4 regions of the Margalitia sp. FSL K6-0131 genome follow, and region 2 is predicted to be linked to each of the others. Evidence: a T-box and tRNA genes for the amino acid it is inferred to sense, from the RefSeq annotation. Region 2 holds a T-box; the other regions hold tRNA genes.
The links. A T-box is a leader RNA that pairs with one kind of tRNA and senses whether it is charged. The one in region 2 lies ahead of pheS (phenylalanine--tRNA ligase subunit alpha), so its partner is inferred to be a tRNA-Phe.
Positions count from the first base shown of each region.

Region 1: it encodes a tRNA-Phe, which carries the amino acid that the T-box ahead of pheS (phenylalanine--tRNA ligase subunit alpha) is inferred to sense. The anticodon was not compared.
Region 3: it encodes a tRNA-Phe, which carries the amino acid that the T-box ahead of pheS (phenylalanine--tRNA ligase subunit alpha) is inferred to sense. The anticodon was not compared.
Region 4: it encodes a tRNA-Phe, which carries the amino acid that the T-box ahead of pheS (phenylalanine--tRNA ligase subunit alpha) is inferred to sense. The anticodon was not compared.

Region 1 is NZ_JBBOZS010000001.1:4,882,400-4,886,588, forward strand. Features, by position in the region: gene ltrA (group II intron reverse transcriptase/maturase) at 1-823, opposite strand, end outside; tRNA gene NSQ59_RS23875 (tRNA-Arg) at 1,421-1,494, opposite strand; tRNA gene NSQ59_RS23880 (tRNA-Asn) at 1,602-1,676, opposite strand; tRNA gene NSQ59_RS23885 (tRNA-Ile) at 1,715-1,791, opposite strand; tRNA gene NSQ59_RS23890 (tRNA-Gly) at 1,801-1,874, opposite strand; tRNA gene NSQ59_RS23895 (tRNA-Cys) at 1,885-1,958, opposite strand; tRNA gene NSQ59_RS23900 (tRNA-Gln) at 1,970-2,044, opposite strand; tRNA gene NSQ59_RS23905 (tRNA-His) at 2,071-2,146, opposite strand; tRNA gene NSQ59_RS23910 (tRNA-Trp) at 2,158-2,231, opposite strand; tRNA gene NSQ59_RS23915 (tRNA-Tyr) at 2,239-2,322, opposite strand; tRNA gene NSQ59_RS23920 (tRNA-Thr) at 2,332-2,407, opposite strand; tRNA gene NSQ59_RS23925 (tRNA-Phe) at 2,570-2,645, opposite strand; tRNA gene NSQ59_RS23930 (tRNA-Asp) at 2,825-2,901, opposite strand; tRNA gene NSQ59_RS23935 (tRNA-Met) at 2,965-3,038, opposite strand; tRNA gene NSQ59_RS23940 (tRNA-Ser) at 3,202-3,294, opposite strand; tRNA gene NSQ59_RS23945 (tRNA-Ile) at 3,302-3,375, opposite strand; tRNA gene NSQ59_RS23950 (tRNA-Met) at 3,397-3,470, opposite strand; tRNA gene NSQ59_RS23955 (tRNA-Ala) at 3,488-3,560, opposite strand; tRNA gene NSQ59_RS23960 (tRNA-Pro) at 3,569-3,645, opposite strand; tRNA gene NSQ59_RS23965 (tRNA-Arg) at 3,659-3,735, opposite strand; tRNA gene NSQ59_RS23970 (tRNA-Leu) at 3,772-3,860, opposite strand; tRNA gene NSQ59_RS23975 (tRNA-Gly) at 3,871-3,945, opposite strand; tRNA gene NSQ59_RS23980 (tRNA-Leu) at 3,963-4,044, opposite strand; tRNA gene NSQ59_RS23985 (tRNA-Lys) at 4,074-4,149, opposite strand.
Region 2 is NZ_JBBOZS010000001.1:1,879,074-1,883,262, reverse strand. Features, by position in the region: gene pheT (phenylalanine--tRNA ligase subunit beta) at 1-1,209, opposite strand, end outside; gene pheS (phenylalanine--tRNA ligase subunit alpha) at 1,227-2,264, opposite strand; T-box leader at 2,308-2,541, opposite strand; gene NSQ59_RS09105 (TrmH family RNA methyltransferase) at 2,633-3,388, opposite strand; gene sspI (small acid-soluble spore protein SspI) at 3,501-3,710, shown strand; gene NSQ59_RS09095 (M42 family metallopeptidase) at 3,954-4,189, opposite strand, start outside.
Region 3 is NZ_JBBOZS010000001.1:4,162,186-4,166,374, reverse strand. Features, by position in the region: rRNA gene NSQ59_RS20425 (23S ribosomal RNA) at 1-758, shown strand, start outside; rRNA gene rrf (5S ribosomal RNA) at 872-988, shown strand; tRNA gene NSQ59_RS20415 (tRNA-Asn) at 998-1,072, shown strand; tRNA gene NSQ59_RS20410 (tRNA-Ser) at 1,076-1,168, shown strand; tRNA gene NSQ59_RS20405 (tRNA-Glu) at 1,178-1,252, shown strand; tRNA gene NSQ59_RS20400 (tRNA-Val) at 1,274-1,349, shown strand; tRNA gene NSQ59_RS20395 (tRNA-Met) at 1,368-1,441, shown strand; tRNA gene NSQ59_RS20390 (tRNA-Asp) at 1,446-1,522, shown strand; tRNA gene NSQ59_RS20385 (tRNA-Phe) at 1,546-1,621, shown strand; tRNA gene NSQ59_RS20380 (tRNA-Thr) at 1,784-1,859, shown strand; tRNA gene NSQ59_RS20375 (tRNA-Tyr) at 1,869-1,952, shown strand; tRNA gene NSQ59_RS20370 (tRNA-Trp) at 1,960-2,033, shown strand; tRNA gene NSQ59_RS20365 (tRNA-His) at 2,045-2,120, shown strand; tRNA gene NSQ59_RS20360 (tRNA-Gln) at 2,147-2,218, shown strand; tRNA gene NSQ59_RS20355 (tRNA-Gly) at 2,225-2,299, shown strand; tRNA gene NSQ59_RS20350 (tRNA-Cys) at 2,308-2,381, shown strand; tRNA gene NSQ59_RS20345 (tRNA-Leu) at 2,391-2,472, shown strand; gene NSQ59_RS20340 (transposase) at 2,796-3,386, opposite strand; gene NSQ59_RS20335 (hypothetical protein) at 3,308-4,189, opposite strand, start outside.
Region 4 is NZ_JBBOZS010000001.1:1,731,123-1,735,311, reverse strand. Features, by position in the region: gene NSQ59_RS08435 (IS1182 family transposase) at 1-937, shown strand, start outside; tRNA gene NSQ59_RS08430 (tRNA-Glu) at 1,057-1,128, opposite strand; tRNA gene NSQ59_RS08425 (tRNA-Ser) at 1,141-1,231, opposite strand; tRNA gene NSQ59_RS08420 (tRNA-Asn) at 1,240-1,314, opposite strand; tRNA gene NSQ59_RS08415 (tRNA-Ile) at 1,353-1,429, opposite strand; tRNA gene NSQ59_RS08410 (tRNA-Gly) at 1,438-1,511, opposite strand; tRNA gene NSQ59_RS08405 (tRNA-His) at 1,520-1,595, opposite strand; tRNA gene NSQ59_RS08400 (tRNA-Phe) at 1,626-1,701, opposite strand; tRNA gene NSQ59_RS08395 (tRNA-Asp) at 1,869-1,945, opposite strand; tRNA gene NSQ59_RS08390 (tRNA-Met) at 2,009-2,082, opposite strand; tRNA gene NSQ59_RS08385 (tRNA-Ser) at 2,113-2,205, opposite strand; tRNA gene NSQ59_RS08380 (tRNA-Ile) at 2,215-2,291, opposite strand; tRNA gene NSQ59_RS08375 (tRNA-Met) at 2,298-2,374, opposite strand; tRNA gene NSQ59_RS08370 (tRNA-Ala) at 2,392-2,467, opposite strand; tRNA gene NSQ59_RS08365 (tRNA-Pro) at 2,479-2,555, opposite strand; tRNA gene NSQ59_RS08360 (tRNA-Arg) at 2,569-2,645, opposite strand; tRNA gene NSQ59_RS08355 (tRNA-Leu) at 2,682-2,770, opposite strand; tRNA gene NSQ59_RS08350 (tRNA-Gly) at 2,781-2,855, opposite strand; tRNA gene NSQ59_RS08345 (tRNA-Leu) at 2,873-2,954, opposite strand; tRNA gene NSQ59_RS08340 (tRNA-Lys) at 2,981-3,056, opposite strand; tRNA gene NSQ59_RS08335 (tRNA-Thr) at 3,065-3,140, opposite strand; tRNA gene NSQ59_RS08330 (tRNA-Val) at 3,266-3,341, opposite strand; rRNA gene rrf (5S ribosomal RNA) at 3,351-3,467, opposite strand; rRNA gene NSQ59_RS08320 (23S ribosomal RNA) at 3,694-4,189, opposite strand, start outside.

The DNA of each region.
Region 1 (4,189 bases), 3.0 Mb from region 2:
TTGATGTGAAGCTGAATCCAAGAAACTTTCGTTTCCACGGTCTGTCCACCGCACTTTTCTCTTCATTTACTTTTAGTTTAAGCTTCTTTTCAATGAAAGTAGTGATAGAACTCTTGACACGTAAACCTGCCTTCTTGGTTTTTACGTAAATATTACAATCATCTGCGTAGCGGACAAATTTGTGTCCTCTTTCCTCTAGTTCCTTATCTAATTCATCTAACATGATATTGGAAAGTAGTGGACTTAATGGTCCACCCTGAGGAACACCTTCTTCGCTGATAGTTTCCACACCGTTTATCATAATCCCCGACTCTAAGTATTTTCTAATTAACTTTAGAATCGTCTTATCCTTGACTCTTTTTGCTAGGAGTCCCATAAGCATATCGTGATTTACCTTGTCGAAGAACTTTTCTAAGTCCATATCTATTACCCATCTGTAGCCCTCTTCTATATATTGCCTTGCTTCCCTAACGGCATCATGTGCCCTTCTTCTGGGTCTAAACCCATAGCTATGTTCGGAAAAGGTTGGGTCATAGATTGGGGTTAATATTTGGGCAATCGCTTGTTGGACAAAACGGTCTGTCACGGTAGGAATACCTAATAAACGAACGCCGCCATTTGGTTTCGGGATTTCGACTCGTCTGACTGGCATAGGCTCATAGGTTCCGTCCTTTATTGAATTTCGGATTTCTTGCCAATTTTGTAGAATATGCGCTCGTAGGGATTTTACAGGCATTTCATCTACTCCATGGCTACCCTTATTCTTTTCGACACGTTTCAATGCCGAAAGTAGATTGTCCCGTGACAGTATTCGTTCCATCATTTCGATACATCCTTTCACGTGAATATACGTGCTATTTGTGCCATTGTTTATTCCACCCTCTTAAAGTCCCCTGTGGAATTCACCACTTCCTCCTTTAAGTAAGTCCAATTGGATTGTCTGTATCATCATAAACAATGAACGCCTAGTGTATATTCTCCTTAAATGTTCAGTCCTTCCCTAACCATCTTAAGCTAGTCAGGTACTATGACCTCTGCTGACTTCTGGCTGTTCAATTACCCTTCACAAAGTAAGTTACCGAGTGTGCTCGGCATTTCAGCCAGACCTCCCCAGGTAAGAGTACAGTCTTTCTCCCCATCTATCTGCTTCATTTACTCTGTATCATCTTTGGCAGAAAGGACTTCGTTTTGTTTGGCAAACTCATCCAATGATACCTAGCCTTATATGAAGTTCGTGTCCCTCAGACCGGAGATTTGCCGCCCGCTTCCTTCAGATTCTGCGTCACCACAGACACCCTTGCGTTTAGCTACTGCTACTTCTGCCTTCACAGTTCGGGACTTTCACCCTATAGACTGCACCCATGCTGGGCGCACCAAAAAAACCTAATCCAATATATAGGATTAGGTCATTCTATTAGGACGCGCCTTAGAGGATTCGAACCTCTGACCCACAGCTTAGAAGGCTGTTGCTCTATCCAGCTGAGCTAAAGGCGCATTATTATATTTTAAATGACTGAGAAAGAGAGCTTTAATGAATCCTGCAACTTATGAAAAGTAGCGGCGGGCATCTCTTCATCAATTTGAGTTTTCCACCAAAAAAATGGCTCCGCAGGTAGGATTCGAACCTACGACCGATCGGTTAACAGCCGATAGCTCTACCACTGAGCTACTGCGGAACAATAATTGAAAGTTATTTTGCTATTGCAAAAAACTCTGGTGGGCCTAAATGGACTCGAACCATCGACCTCACGCTTATCAGGCGTGCGCTCTAACCAGCTGAGCTATAGGCCCCTTATTTTTTGGAGCGGGTGATGGGAATCGAACCCACGACAACAGCTTGGAAGGCTGTAGTTTTACCACTAAACTACACCCGCAAAGATTATTTGGAGGCAGCAACCGGATTTGAACCGGTGATAAAGGTTTTGCAGACCTCTGCCTTACCACTTGGCTATGCTGCCATATGGATGGATGGCTGGGCTAGCTGGATTCGAACCAGCGAGTGACGGAGTCAAAGTCCGTTGCCTTACCGCTTGGCTATAGCCCAATAATAAATCTTATTTAACAATTTTATGGGGCGACTAGTGGGAATCGAACCCACGAATGTCGGAGCCACAATCCGATGCGTTAACCACTTCGCCATAGCCGCCATAATCTTATTGGCAGGGGCAGTAGGAATCGAACCCACACTGAAGGTTTTGGAGACCTTAGTTCTACCTTTAAACTATGCCCCTATGAGAATGGTGGAGGGGGACGGATTCGAACCGCCGAACCCGAAGGAGCGGATTTACAGTCCGCCGCGTTTAGCCACTTCGCTACCCCTCCGAAACCTACTGGTGCCGGCCAGAGGACTTGAACCCCCAACCTACTGATTACAAGTCAGTTGCTCTACCAATTGAGCTAGGCCGGCATTATTAAGATATAACCTGCTGATATGTTAGTGCATATAACCGTCGTCCAGCTCTCAGAAAGACTAATCAAGAAGCGGCTCAAGCTGTACGCTGGATGCTTTTGCTTCGAAGTTTATTCATCGTGCTCTACCAATTGAGCTAGGCAGGCATATTTAACTAAATGGTGGCTCAGGACGGAATCGAACCGCCGACACAAGGATTTTCAGTCCTTTGCTCTACCGACTGAGCTACTGAGCCGTAATTGTTTATTATTTGTAAATTAAATTGTAGTCGCTTCGTCCCAGTCTCAGAAAGATTACGCAAGTAGCAGCTCGACTGGTACGCTGAAGTAATGCTTCGTAGCTTATTCGGACGTGCTCTACCGACTGAGCTACTGAGCCAAATTAAAAAACTATTCAGATTTTATATATTATAAATGGCGGTCCGGACGGGACTCGAACCCGCGACCTCCTGCGTGACAGGCAGGCATTCTAACCAGCTGAACTACCGGACCAGGTTTTTTTCAAGAATTGAAAATAAACTTCCTTATAATCTTCCTTGAAAATAACTCTTTTAATTGCGGGGGCAGGATTTGAACCTGCGACCTTCGGGTTATGAGCCCGACGAGCTACCGGACTGCTCCACCCCGCGTCGATAAAAAATTATTAAGTTTTCCATATGCACTAAATTCGCAATGGACTGTCCCGATTTCAGAAAGCCTATTCAAGATGCGGCTCAATCGGTACAACTCGCAGATAATTCGATGAAGTAACGCTCGTTGCTCCACCCCGCGACGATAAAAATGTATTATTAATGGCGGAGGAAGAGGGATTCGAACCCCCGCGCGGTTTAACCCGCCTGTCGGTTTTCAAGACCGATCCCTTCAGCCAGACTTGGGTATTCCTCCATTAATATGGACCTTGTAGGACTCGAACCTACGACCGGACGGTTATGAGCCGTCTGCTCTAACCAGCTGAGCTAAAGGTCCTTAAACACAAGTATATTTTTATAGCGGCGGAGGGGATCGAACCCCCGACCTTACGGGTATGAACCGTACGCTCTAGCCAGCTGAGCTACACCGCCATTTTAAAAAATTGAAATGGAGCCTAGCGGGATCGAACCGCTGACCTCCTGCGTGCAAAGCAGGCGCTCTCCCAGCTGAGCTAAGGCCCCTTTTTAAGTGGTCGGGAAGACAGGATTCGAACCTGCGACCCCATGGTCCCAAACCATGTGCTCTACCAAGCTGAGCTACTTCCCGTTTGTATTGATTATGGCGCGCCCAAGAGGAGTCGAACCCCTAACCTTTTGATCCGTAGTCAAACGCTCTATCCAATTGAGCTATGGGCGCATATTATGGAAGATTATTTTGCTACGCAAAAAATCTTGGTGCCGAGGACCGGAATCGAACCGGTACGGTAGTCACCTACCGCAGGATTTTAAGTCCTGTGCGTCTGCCAGTTCCGCCACCCCGGCAAAGGGTATTTGGAGCGGAAGACGGGATTCGAACCCGCGACCCCCACCTTGGCAAGGTGGTGTTCTACCACTGAACTACTTCCGCGCAGAAATTTTTATCAATGCGGGTGAAGGGAGTCGAACCCCCACGCCTTGCGGCGCCAGATCCTAAGTCTGGTGCGTCTGCCAATTCCGCCACACCCGCGTTATGGAAAGTTAATTTACTTTAAAAAATGGTGAGCCATGAAGGACTCGAACCTTCGACCCTCTGATTAAAAGTCAGATGCTCTACCGACTGAGCTAATGGCTCTTATTTTTAGTTATAAGAACGGATTTTATATTGCTTTCTA
Region 2 (4,189 bases):
TTCAACTGTACCATCAAGAACTTCACCACCAGCATATTTAGCCATTAATTGGGCTGCTCTCTCTGCTGCTTCATGCACACGATTTGGATCAATGCCTTTTTCATAGCGTGCACTTGCTTCACTTCGTAAGCCATGATCTTTTGATGCATTTCTGATTGTTTGTGCATCAAAGTAAGCTGATTCAAGCAAGACTGTTGTTGTATCAGAAGTTACCTCTGAATTTGCTCCACCCATTACACCTGCCATCGCTACAGGTTCTTTTCCGTTAGTAATGACAAGATGATTTGCTTTCAATGTTCTTTCCGCATCATCAAGGGTAACGATTTTTTCTCCTTCATGTGCTAAGCGAACAACGATTTCTTTAGAACCAAGCTGTTCATAGTCAAATGCATGTAATGGCTGACCATACTCTAAAAGAATATAGTTTGTAATGTCTACTACATTGTTATGCGGACGAATGCCGGCAGACATTAATCTCGTCTGCATCCATAAAGGGGATGGACCAATTTTTACATTTTTAATCACTTTTGCTGTATAAAGCGGATTTGCTTCTTTCGCTTCTACTTTAACAGAAATATAATCGGACGCTTTTTCAGAAGAACGCTCATGATTAACGCTTGGAAGTTTTACTTCTTTCCCTAAAATAGCACCTGTTTCATAAGCAACACCAAGCATGCTTAAACAATCAGAACGGTTTGGTGTTAAGCCTAGCTCTAGCACTTCATCATCCAAATTTAATAATGCAAGGGCATCTGAGCCAACTTCCACATCATTTGGGAAAACAAAAATTCCTTCCGCATATTCCTTTGGAGCAAGCTTTCCGTCGATTCCAAGTTCTTTTAAGGAACAAATCATTCCATTTGATTCTTCCCCGCGTAATTTAGAACGTTTAATTTTAAAATTTCCCGGTAAGACGGCACCCGCTTTTGCAACGGCTACTTTTTGACCTTTTCCGACATTCGGTGCACCGCAAACGATTTGAACCGGTTCGCCTTCCCCTAAATCAACCTGGCAGACATTTAATTTATCGGCATTTGGGTGCCTTTCACATTCAAGAACATGCCCTACCACAACACCGCTTACACCCTTGCTCTTTTGTTCCACACCTTCAACCTCAATACCGCTGCGTGTAATTTTTTCCGCAAGGTCGTGTGCTTCAACTCCTGTTAAATCTACATATTCTTGCAGCCATTTATAAGAAACTAACATTTATATCCCTCCAACTTTTACTCAGTTACAGCAAATTGCTTTAAGAAACGAATATCATTTGTGTAGAAATGACGAATATCATCAATTCCGTACTTTAACATCGCGATACGTTCGGGTCCCATTCCAAAAGCAAATCCTGTATATTTTTTCGAGTCAAATCCAGCCATTTCAAGAACATTGGGATGAACCATTCCTGCTCCTAAAATTTCAATCCAACCAGTACCTTTACATACATTACAACCTTCTCCACCGCAAATCTTGCAGGTGATATCCATTTCAACTGATGGCTCTGTGAATGGGAAGAAGCTAGGGCGAAGGCGAATTTCACGATCTTCTCCGAACATTTTCTTAGCAAACACTTGTAACGTACCTTTTAAATCTCCCATTGTGATGTTTTCATCCACCACTAATCCTTCGATTTGCATGAATTGATGAGAGTGTGTGGCATCATCATTATCACGGCGATATACTTTACCAGGGCAAATAATTTTCACTGGTCCTTTGCCTTCATGCTTTTCCATAGTTCTTGCTTGCACAGGTGATGTATGAGTACGAAGCAGCAGTTCTTCTGTAATATAGAAGGAATCCTGCATATCACGTGCAGGGTGGCCTTTTGGCAGATTTAATGCCTCGAAGTTGTAGTAATCCTTTTCTACCTCTGGTCCTTCCGCCACTTTATAGCCCATCCCGATAAACAGATCTTCAATTTCCTCAATTACCTTTGTTAATGGATGATGGTTTCCAACTTTCACCGGACGGCCAGGGAGGGTGATGTCAATTGTTTCGGAAGCTAATTGTTTCTCAACTGCTGCCGCTTCTAATGCTTTTTGCTTCGTTTCGATTTTTTCACTGATGGCTTCTCTCACTTCATTTGCAAGAGCACCCATTTTAGGCCGTTCTTCAGCAGATAATTGCCCCATTCCTCTTAATACTTCGGTGATTGGTCCTTTTTTTCCTAGAAACGCAACACGAATATCATTAAGTGCTTTTAATTCTTCTGCTTGCTCGATTTTTTGTAAAGCCTCTGCTTGAAGCTCCTTTAATTTTTGCTCCATATTTTTTTCCTCCTTTGAAAAAATAAAAAAACCCCGTCTCCACAAAAGGGACGAGGTTATCATCGCGGTACCACCCTAATTAACATAATCATTTTTCTTATGTTCACTTAACTTTGATAACGGTTTTTCACCGATGCATCTTTACGTTTCAATAAACGGTCCCGATGCTGACTCCAGGGGTGAACTTCACTTAATTTTTCATAAAAATGCTTTCAGTCTTTGGCATTTTCTCCCTGCATGAATGTCATAAGCTACTTTTCCCTATCATTGTCTTTCAACTTCATTCAATTGTTTCTATTATAGTATTTTGTGAAATGATTTTCAAATGGATTTTGATATATTATGTCATTTTTTAAGTTAAGTGAGCTCTAATTTTTAAAATAATACATTAAAATGCCAGCAGCAACTGCAACATTAAGGGATTCACTCTTCCCGAAGATTGGGATGTACAGATTTTTATCTGTTAGAGATAACACTTCTTTCGATACACCATTTCCTTCATTACCCAGAATAAGGGCAAAGGACGGTTCCGGCTGCACTTCTTTATAAGGAATTCCATTTTCTAGAGCAGTACCGTAGATTGGAACATTTGCTGCTTTCAGTTTCGGAATCCATTCCTGTAAATTTCCAGACAAAAACTCTACATGGAAATGGCTTCCTTGAGCGGAGCGTAGAACCTTTGGATTATATATATCTGCAGTACCTTTTCCTAAAAGAATCATATCAATTCCTGCAGCATCTGCTGTTCGAATCATCGTACCTAGATTTCCTGGATCTTGCACACCATCAAGGAGTAAATAAGATTTCCCTGTTAAGTCCTTGGTTGTTGCATTTCTTATTTGACATATCGCAAAAATCCCTTGAGTTGTTTCGGTATCAGATATGATTCTGCTTATTTCCGGTGTAACTCTCGTTATTGATATATCACTTACGTCCCAGTATGCAGGTAAATCCGCTTCTTCACTAACAATGATTTCGATTATATCATCTCTATAATGTAAAGCTTCCTCCACTAAATGAAAGCCTTCAAGAATATAGGTATTTGTTTTTTCGCGTTCTTTTTTGGTTAATAGCTTTTTCCATTGTTTTATTTGCGGATTTTGTATAGATTGAATATATTTCACAAGACAATTCTCCTTATAATAGCTTGTCTACCATTATAACGTATTTTTCGTACATAGAAAATTTACTTAGTGTAATGATAAGAGAGAAAAGAATAAAAAGGAGTGTGTCTTCATGAATTTGAACCTGCGAAATGCAATTATTCACAATGTTTCTGGTAATACACAAGATCAATTGAAGGATACGATTGTAGATGCTATACAAAGAGGCGAAGAAAAACTGCTTCCAGGTTTAGGTGTTTTGTTTGAAGTAATCTGGAATCATGCGGATCAAAAGGAACAAGACATGATGCTGGAAACGTTAGAACAAGGGTTAAAACAGTAAGCAAAACATGTTGAATGTAAGCGGACATACGTTCCGTTATTTGTGAATAATATGGTGATTTCAGTTTTTTATCGGACACGGGTTCCGCTATCAAGCGAAAAAAGAGCTATTTTGGAGTGTATTACAGTAAATAACGGAACGTGTGTCCGCAAACATCTCCAAAATAGCACTTTTTATGTGAATAACGGAATCAGTGTCCGCATAATGCAAAAACGCATGGATTCCATGCGTTTCTTTGTGTATTTACTCGAAAGTAATTTTATTTACTGCATCTCTATCTAAGCGCTTGATCACTTCGGTAATCAACTTCACGGCATTTTCATAATCATCACGATGAAGCATCGCAGCATGTGAATGTATATATCGAGTTGCAATGGTAATCGCTAAGGAAGGTACACCATTTGCTGTCAAATGAATGGAACCTGCATCCGTTCCTCCACCAGGGATGGATTCATATTGATATGGAATATTTAATTCAT
Region 3 (4,189 bases), 2.3 Mb from region 2:
GCGCCAGCTTCGGTGGAGGCGTCGGTGGGATACTACCCTGGCTGTATTGAAATTCTAACCCGCACCCCTGATCGGGGTGGGAGACAGTGTCAGGCAGGCAGTTTGACTGGGGCGGTCGCCTCCTAAAGAGTAACGGAGGCGCCCAAAGGTTCCCTCAGAATGGTTGGAAATCATTCGTAGAGTGTAAAGGCACAAGGGAGCTTGACTGCGAGACCTACAAGTCGAGCAGGGACGAAAGTCGGGCTTAGTGATCCGGTGGTTCCGCATGGAAGGGCCATCGCTCAACGGATAAAAGCTACCCCGGGGATAACAGGCTTATCTCCCCCAAGAGTCCACATCGACGGGGAGGTTTGGCACCTCGATGTCGGCTCATCGCATCCTGGGGCTGTAGTCGGTCCCAAGGGTTGGGCTGTTCGCCCATTAAAGCGGTACGCGAGCTGGGTTCAGAACGTCGTGAGACAGTTCGGTCCCTATCCGTCGTGGGCGTAGGAAATTTGAGAGGAGCTGTCCTTAGTACGAGAGGACCGGGATGGACGCACCGCTGGTGTACCAGTTGTCTTGCCAAAGGCATCGCTGGGTAGCTATGTGCGGAAGGGATAAGTGCTGAAAGCATCTAAGCATGAAGCCCCCCTCAAGATGAGATTTCCCATAGCGCAAGCTAGTAAGATCCCTGAAAGATGATCAGGTTGATAGGTTCGAGGTGGAAGTGTGGCGACACATGGAGCTGACGAATACTAATCGATCGAGGACTTAACCAAAATAGAGCGATTCTCTTTACTTCTTCTTCTACAGTATTTAGTTTTGAGGGAATAAAATTCAATTTTATATTGAAATTATCCCAAAATCATATATAATAATATATGTCACATGGTTTGGTGGCTATTGCGAGAAGGTCACACCCGTTCCCATCCCGAACACGGAAGTTAAGCTTCTCAGCGCCGATGGTAGTTGGGGGCTCTCCCCCTGCAAGAGTAGGACGTCGCCAAGCTGGCATTATTCCACAGTAGCTCAGTGGTAGAGCTATCGGCTGTTAACCGATCGGTCGTAGGTTCGAGTCCTACCTGTGGAGCCATACGGAGAGCTGTCCGAGTGGCCGAAGGAGCACGATTGGAAATCGTGTAGGCGGGCAAAACCTGTCTCAAGGGTTCAAATCCCTTGCTCTCCGCCAGATATATGTGGCCCGTTGGTCAAGCGGTTAAGACACCGCCCTTTCACGGCGGTAACACGGGTTCGAATCCCGTACGGGTCACCATTAATATAAAAAGTAAATAACGGAGGATTAGCTCAGCTGGGAGAGCACCTGCCTTACAAGCAGGGGGTCGGCGGTTCGATCCCGTCATCCTCCACCATATAACATTTATAATCGTCGCGGGGTGGAGCAGTCCGGTAGCTCGTCGGGCTCATAACCCGAAGGTCGCAGGTTCAAATCCTGCCCCCGCAATAATGGTCTGGTAGTTCAGCTGGTTAGAATGCCTGCCTGTCACGCAGGAGGTCGCGGGTTCGAGTCCCGTCCAGACCGCCATTTTTTTAAAAAATAGGTACATAGGCTCAGTAGCTCAGTCGGTAGAGCAAAGGACTGAAAATCCTTGTGTCGGCGGTTCGATTCCGTCCTGAGCCACCATTTAATTTAATATGCCGGCCTAGCTCAATTGGTAGAGCACGATCGAATATGCTTCGAAGCATTGCTTCAGCGTACAGCTCGAGCTGCTACTTGAATAATCTTTCTGAGAGCTGGACGACAGGTATATTGCAATAACATATTAGCAGGTTATATCTTAATATTGCCGGCCTAGCTCAATTGGTAGAGCAACTGACTTGTAATCAGTAGGTTGGGGGTTCAAGTCCTCTGGCCGGCACCAGTAGGTTTCGGAGGGGTAGCGAAGTGGCTAAACGCGGCGGACTGTAAATCCGCTCCTTCGGGTTCGGCGGTTCGAATCCGTCCCCCTCCACCATTTTCATAGGGGCATAGTTTAAAGGTAGAACTAAGGTCTCCAAAACCTTCAGTGTGGGTTCGATTCCTACTGCCCCTGCCAATAAGATTATGGCGGCTATGGCGAAGTGGTTAACGCACCGGATTGTGGCTCCGGCATACGTGGGTTCGATCCCCACTAGTCGCCCCATAAAATTGTTAAATTAGCTTTATTATTGGGCTATAGCCAAGCGGTAAGGCAACGGACTTTGACTCCGTCACTCGCTGGTTCGAATCCAGCTAGCCCAGCTTTATGCGGAAGTAGTTCAGTGGTAGAACACCACCTTGCCAAGGTGGGGGTCGCGGGTTCGAATCCCGTCTTCCGCTCCAAACAAAATGGCGGCATAGCCAAGTGGTAAGGCAGAGGTCTGCAAAACCTTTACCACCGGTTCGAATCCGGTTGCCGCCTCCATAATATTGTGCCGGTGTGGCGGAATTGGCAGACGCGCACGACTCAAAATCGTGTTCCTTCGGGAGTACCAGTTCGACCCTGGTCACCGGTATCATAATAGTGAAAGTCCCTGATATGCATTTAATATAAAATGTATATCAGGGACTTTTTCTTTTGCATTATTTTTTGATACGATTAATTAGAAATCAAACATTTAATTATATTCGAGACATGTTTTAATAAAACGAGTGTCGGTTCGACTGCTTTGATTTTCCTCATCATTTATTTTCTGTATAAAGCAGAATATAAATGTCACACCCGAGTATAAATCTTTTCTCCAAGTCAAGACTATGAAAAAGTGTGTAGGTCTTGTTGGCAGAACAACTTATGTTGTTACAAGTATAGTTAAGATTATTTTAACTTATCTAACCTTAACTAGCCTAAGCAAGGCAAAGATAGATTATTTTTCACCCATAATATTTTTCTTCCATATGGCGCTTTTCCTAAATAGGTAAAGTTTTGAAGTTTATGCTTATAATAAGCAATATTTAATTTATATCCAACCTTTTTTCCGATATTGACACTTGAATTAATATCTCTCATTAAAAGGGTTCCACATTTTTCACATGTAAAGCTGCGAATTTGTGGCTCTCTTTTTCTCATGTATCCGCAAACACAACATTCTTTAGTAGTGTTAAATTCATCGGATATTAAAAAATATTTGCCACGTTTCGTTGCAACCCATTTTAAAATAGTACGAAATTTACCAATTTGTTCTTGGTTTAACATACTTCGTTTCATATTTTTATACGGTGCATGTTTATTGTTTGGAGTATAGTCACCAATTATAACTAGATCGTATCTATCGTATAAAGCATGGGCAATAGAATACAACGCTGTCTTAATTTGTTCTCGACGTTTGTTGTAAGCCCTATTTACTGCAGAGTTTAATTTATTCCATCGTGGACTGTGAATGGTATAAGAATTTCCATATTTGCTTTTTTCATTTTGTATTGTTTTTTGCAAATATCTCGTTTGGCTTTTATTTGATCTATTTTTTTGTCCCAATAATTAATCATTAGAAGTTTCTTAAACTCAATAGAATTACCTTCATAGTCAACACCGACAAAGAAATTCTTATGATTTGGATCCAAGGAAATCCATTTCAAATTATCTGGAATATTGGTTTCTTGTTTTATTAATGAAGGTTTTTGAGGTGAGGGTTCATTTAACTTTTTAGACTGTTTGCACTGAATTCGATATTTTGACATTGTTTTTTTATATTCCATTTCTGTCTTCGAGCGGCGTTCTACGGTGAAAATTGCAAAGAATTTATTCCCTTGTTGTTTGCAAAGGCTAAACGTTTTAAATTTTTCTTCATCACCTAACTCTACTTTTTCTTTCAACTTTCCAATAATCGAAGGATTCTTTTTACCTTTTTGTTTTGCTAATCCAGGTACATTGCCTAATGAAATAGAAACTGCTTTTCCTTCCTTTAGAATTTCCCATCCTTTGTTTGGTTCATCAAAAACTAGACTAAACCATTTATTCTTCCAGCTTCTGTGTTTAGGATATCTGGAATCACCTTTAAAAAAGCTCTTATAGGCTTTAAGCAATCTTGTAGATGGTTCCTTTAATACAGAGGAAAAGACTGAATTCAAAAATGGATGACTTTTCTTTAGAGAGACTCCATAATTACGCAGGTTTCTTCCTTCTAGTAGTTTTAAAGAATTATTATTTTCATAGTAATCCTTTTGGCAAGCATCTAATAGTTGATTATATAACCAATTGCAAATTTTGCTCTGTCCGTCTAGTATAATTTCATCATT
Region 4 (4,189 bases), 150 kb from region 2:
TGATAAACAAATAGAAGCATCATCAGACGTTCCAGAACGAAAAGCTTTAAGAAATGAACGCAAATACCCAAAACAAGTGCGAAAACAGTTGATTGATTTTGTCCTGCGAAAACAGAAATACCAACAAGACTTTGAAATCTTTGGCACGCGTAATAGCTATTCTAAAACAGATCCAGATGCGACATTTATGCGAATGAAAGATGATTATATGCAAAACGGCCAATTGAAAGCTGGTTACAATGTACAAATCGCAACGGAGGGCCAATACGCGCTTGCCTATAGTTTATTTTCAAACCCAACAGATACGCGTACGTTAATTCCATTTTTAGATGAGATCGAGCAGCATTATTTCGAGTTACCGAAGCACATTGTCGCAGATGCAGGTTACGGTAGTGAACAAAACTTTAATGATATCCTTTTAAACAGAAAACGAGAAGCACTTATTACGTATAATATGTATTTGAAGGAACAAAAGAAAAAGTACAAACAAAACACTTTTAATCCCGACAACTGGAAGTATGATCAAGAAACAGATACCTATACATGCCCTAATCAGAAACGTCTTGAATATCAATATTATTCAGTCCGTAATGACCGTACAGGTTTCCAACGGAAGTTCAAAATCTACGAGTGCGAAGACTGTTCGGGATGCCCATTCCGTTCATCCTGTACCAAAGCAAAAGAAGGCAACAATCGAAAACTAATGGTGAATGAAAAATGGGAACAGCAAAAAGAATATGTAAGAGCGAAGCTTTCAGAAGAGAAAACGAGTGCCATCTATCGAAAACGCAAAATCGATGTGGAACCAGTTTTTGGATTCTTGAAGGCTAATTTGCGTTTCACTCGATTTTCTGTACGAGGAAAATCGAAGGTAGAAAACGAAATGGGCCTCGCGTTAATGGCAGTGAATTTAAGAAAATTCACTACCAACAACTAAGGTAATAGAAAATTTAAACGCAAAAATAGAGAAAGGTGAATTTGAGTTCCCTCAAATTCACCTTTCTCACTATTTGAAGCTAGTTATGTCCCAGCCTCTTTTTTCACTCTATTAAACTATGACCCGTACGGGATTCGAACCCGTGTTACCGCCGTGAAAGGGCGGTGTCTTAACCGCTTGACCAACGGGCCAAGGTGAAAATATGGCGGAGAAGGAGGGATTTGAACCCTCGCGCCGCTTACGCGACCTACACCCTTAGCAGGGGCGCCTCTTCAGCCACTTGAGTACTTCCCCAAAAAAAATGGCTCCGCAGGTAGGATTCGAACCTACGACCGATCGGTTAACAGCCGATAGCTCTACCACTGAGCTACTGCGGAACAATAATTGAAAGTTATTTTGCTATTGCAAAAAATTCTGGTGGGCCTAAATGGACTTGAACCATCGACCTCACGCTTATCAGGCGTGCGCTCTAACCAGCTGAGCTATAGGCCCATTTACTATGGAGCGGGTGATGGGAATCGAACCCACGACAACAGCTTGGAAGGCTGTAGTTTTACCACTAAACTACACCCGCGTAAAATATGGGGCGACTAGTGGGAATCGAACCCACGAATGTCGGAGCCACAATCCGATGCGTTAACCACTTCGCCATAGCCGCCATTACAAATAAATATTATTAAAAGATGGATGGTGGCTCGGGACGGAATCGAACCGCCGACACAAGGATTTTCAGTCCTTTGCTCTACCGACTGAGCTACCGAGCCATAATTGTATAAAATTCCTAAAAATAATTTGCAGTCGCTTCGTCCCAATCTCAGAAAGCTTTGCAAGTAGCAGCTCGATTGGTACGCTGGTAGTAACGCTACGAAGATCATTCATCGTGCTCTACCGACTGAGCTACCGAGCCATAATTACTTATTTTTAAAATAAATGGCGGTCCGGACGGGACTCGAACCCGCGACCTCCTGCGTGACAGGCAGGCATTCTAACCAGCTGAACTACCGGACCAGGTTTTTTCAAGAATTGAAAATAAACTTTCTTATAATCTTCCTTGAAAATAACTTACCTTAATTGCGGGGGCAGGATTTGAACCTGCGACCTTCGGGTTATGAGCCCGACGAGCTACCGGACTGCTCCACCCCGCGACGATATTATAAAACCATTTTATTTAATTATGGCGGAGGAAGAGGGATTCGAACCCCCGCGCGGTTTAACCCGCCTGTCGGTTTTCAAGACCGATCCCTTCAGCCAGACTTGGGTATTCCTCCGAATGATTATGGTGGACCTTGTAGGACTCGAACCTACGACCGGACGGTTATGAGCCGTCTGCTCTAACCAGCTGAGCTAAAGGTCCATTTTATGGTAGCGGCGGAGGGGATCGAACCCACGACCTCACGGGTATGAACCGTACGCTCTAGCCAGCTGAGCTACGCCGCCATAAAATACTATATTATTGGTGGAGCCTAGCGGGATCGAACCGCTGACCTCCTGCGTGCAAAGCAGGCGCTCTCCCAGCTGAGCTAAGGCCCCATTTTTTTAAGTGGTCGGGAAGACAGGATTCGAACCTGCGACCCCATGGTCCCAAACCATGTGCTCTACCAAGCTGAGCTACTTCCCGTTTGTATTGATAATGGCGCGCCCAAGAGGAGTCGAACCCCTAACCTTTTGATCCGTAGTCAAACGCTCTATCCAATTGAGCTATGGGCGCATATTATGGTAGTTTATTTTGCTTTGCAAAAAAACTTGGTGCCGAGGACCGGAATCGAACCGGTACGGTAGTCACCTACCGCAGGATTTTAAGTCCTGTGCGTCTGCCAGTTCCGCCACCCCGGCAAAGGGTATTTGGAGCGGAAGACGGGATTCGAACCCGCGACCCCCACCTTGGCAAGGTGGTGTTCTACCACTGAACTACTTCCGCGCAGAAATTTTTATCAATGCGGGTGAAGGGAGTCGAACCCCCACGCCTTGCGGCGCCAGATCCTAAGTCTGGTGCGTCTGCCAATTCCGCCACACCCGCGTTATGAAAATTTATTTACTTTAAAATGGTGAGCCATGAAGGACTCGAACCTTCGACCCTCTGATTAAAAGTCAGATGCTCTACCGACTGAGCTAATGGCTCGTATTAAATGGTGCCGGCCAGAGGACTTGAACCCCCAACCTACTGATTACGATTCAGTTGCTCTACCAATTGAGCTAGGCCGGCATTTCAAGCATTCATTTTGCAATTAAATGACTTAAAATATCTGGTCCAACTAAATAATCAAAGCAGTTAACTTTCATTATTGTAGCCGGGCCGGCTTTATCTGAAATCTTTTATCATCAATAATATGGTGGAGGATGACGGGATCGAACCGCCGACCCCCTGCTTGTAAGGCAGGTGCTCTCCCAGCTGAGCTAATCCTCCATTATGTAAGCCTGGCAACGTCCTACTCTTGCAGGGGGAGAGCCCCCAACTACCATCGGCGCTGAGAAGCTTAACTTCCGTGTTCGGGATGGGAACGGGTGTGACCTTCTCGCCATAATTACCAGACTATATGAGGTTTGTTCCCTCAAAACTAAATACTGCAGAAGAAGAAGTAAAACTGAGTTTCGCTTTTTTCAATCCAGCTCCAGCGCCTATCGGCTAGTGAATTTCTCCGTCTCCTCCCTACGATAAGTCAACATCAGTTCGTGAACTACCTCACTGTGTTTCCTTTATCTCAGTCGAAGACTACGAAATTCATACGCCGATGAGCAAGGCGCTTCCGCTTTATATTTTGGTTAAGTCCTCGATCGATTAGTATTCGTCAGCTCCATGTGTCGCCACACTTCCACCTCGAACCTATCAACCTGATCATCTTTCAGGGATCTTACTAGCTTGCGCTATGGGAAATCTCATCTTGAGGGGGGCTTCATGCTTAGATGCTTTCAGCACTTATCCCTTCCGCACATAGCTACCCAGCGATGCCTTTGGCAAGACAACTGGTACACCAGCGGTGCGTCCATCCCGGTCCTCTCGTACTAAGGACAGCTCCTCTCAAATTTCCTACGCCCACGACGGATAGGGACCGAACTGTCTCACGACGTTCTGAACCCAGCTCGCGTACCGCTTTAATGGGCGAACAGCCCAACCCTTGGGACCGACTACAGCCCCAGGATGCGATGAGCCGACATCGAGGTGCCAAACCTCCCCGTCGATGTGGACTCTTGGGGGAGATAAGCCTGTTATCCCCGGGGTAGCTTTTATCCGTTGAGCGATGGCCCTTCCATGCG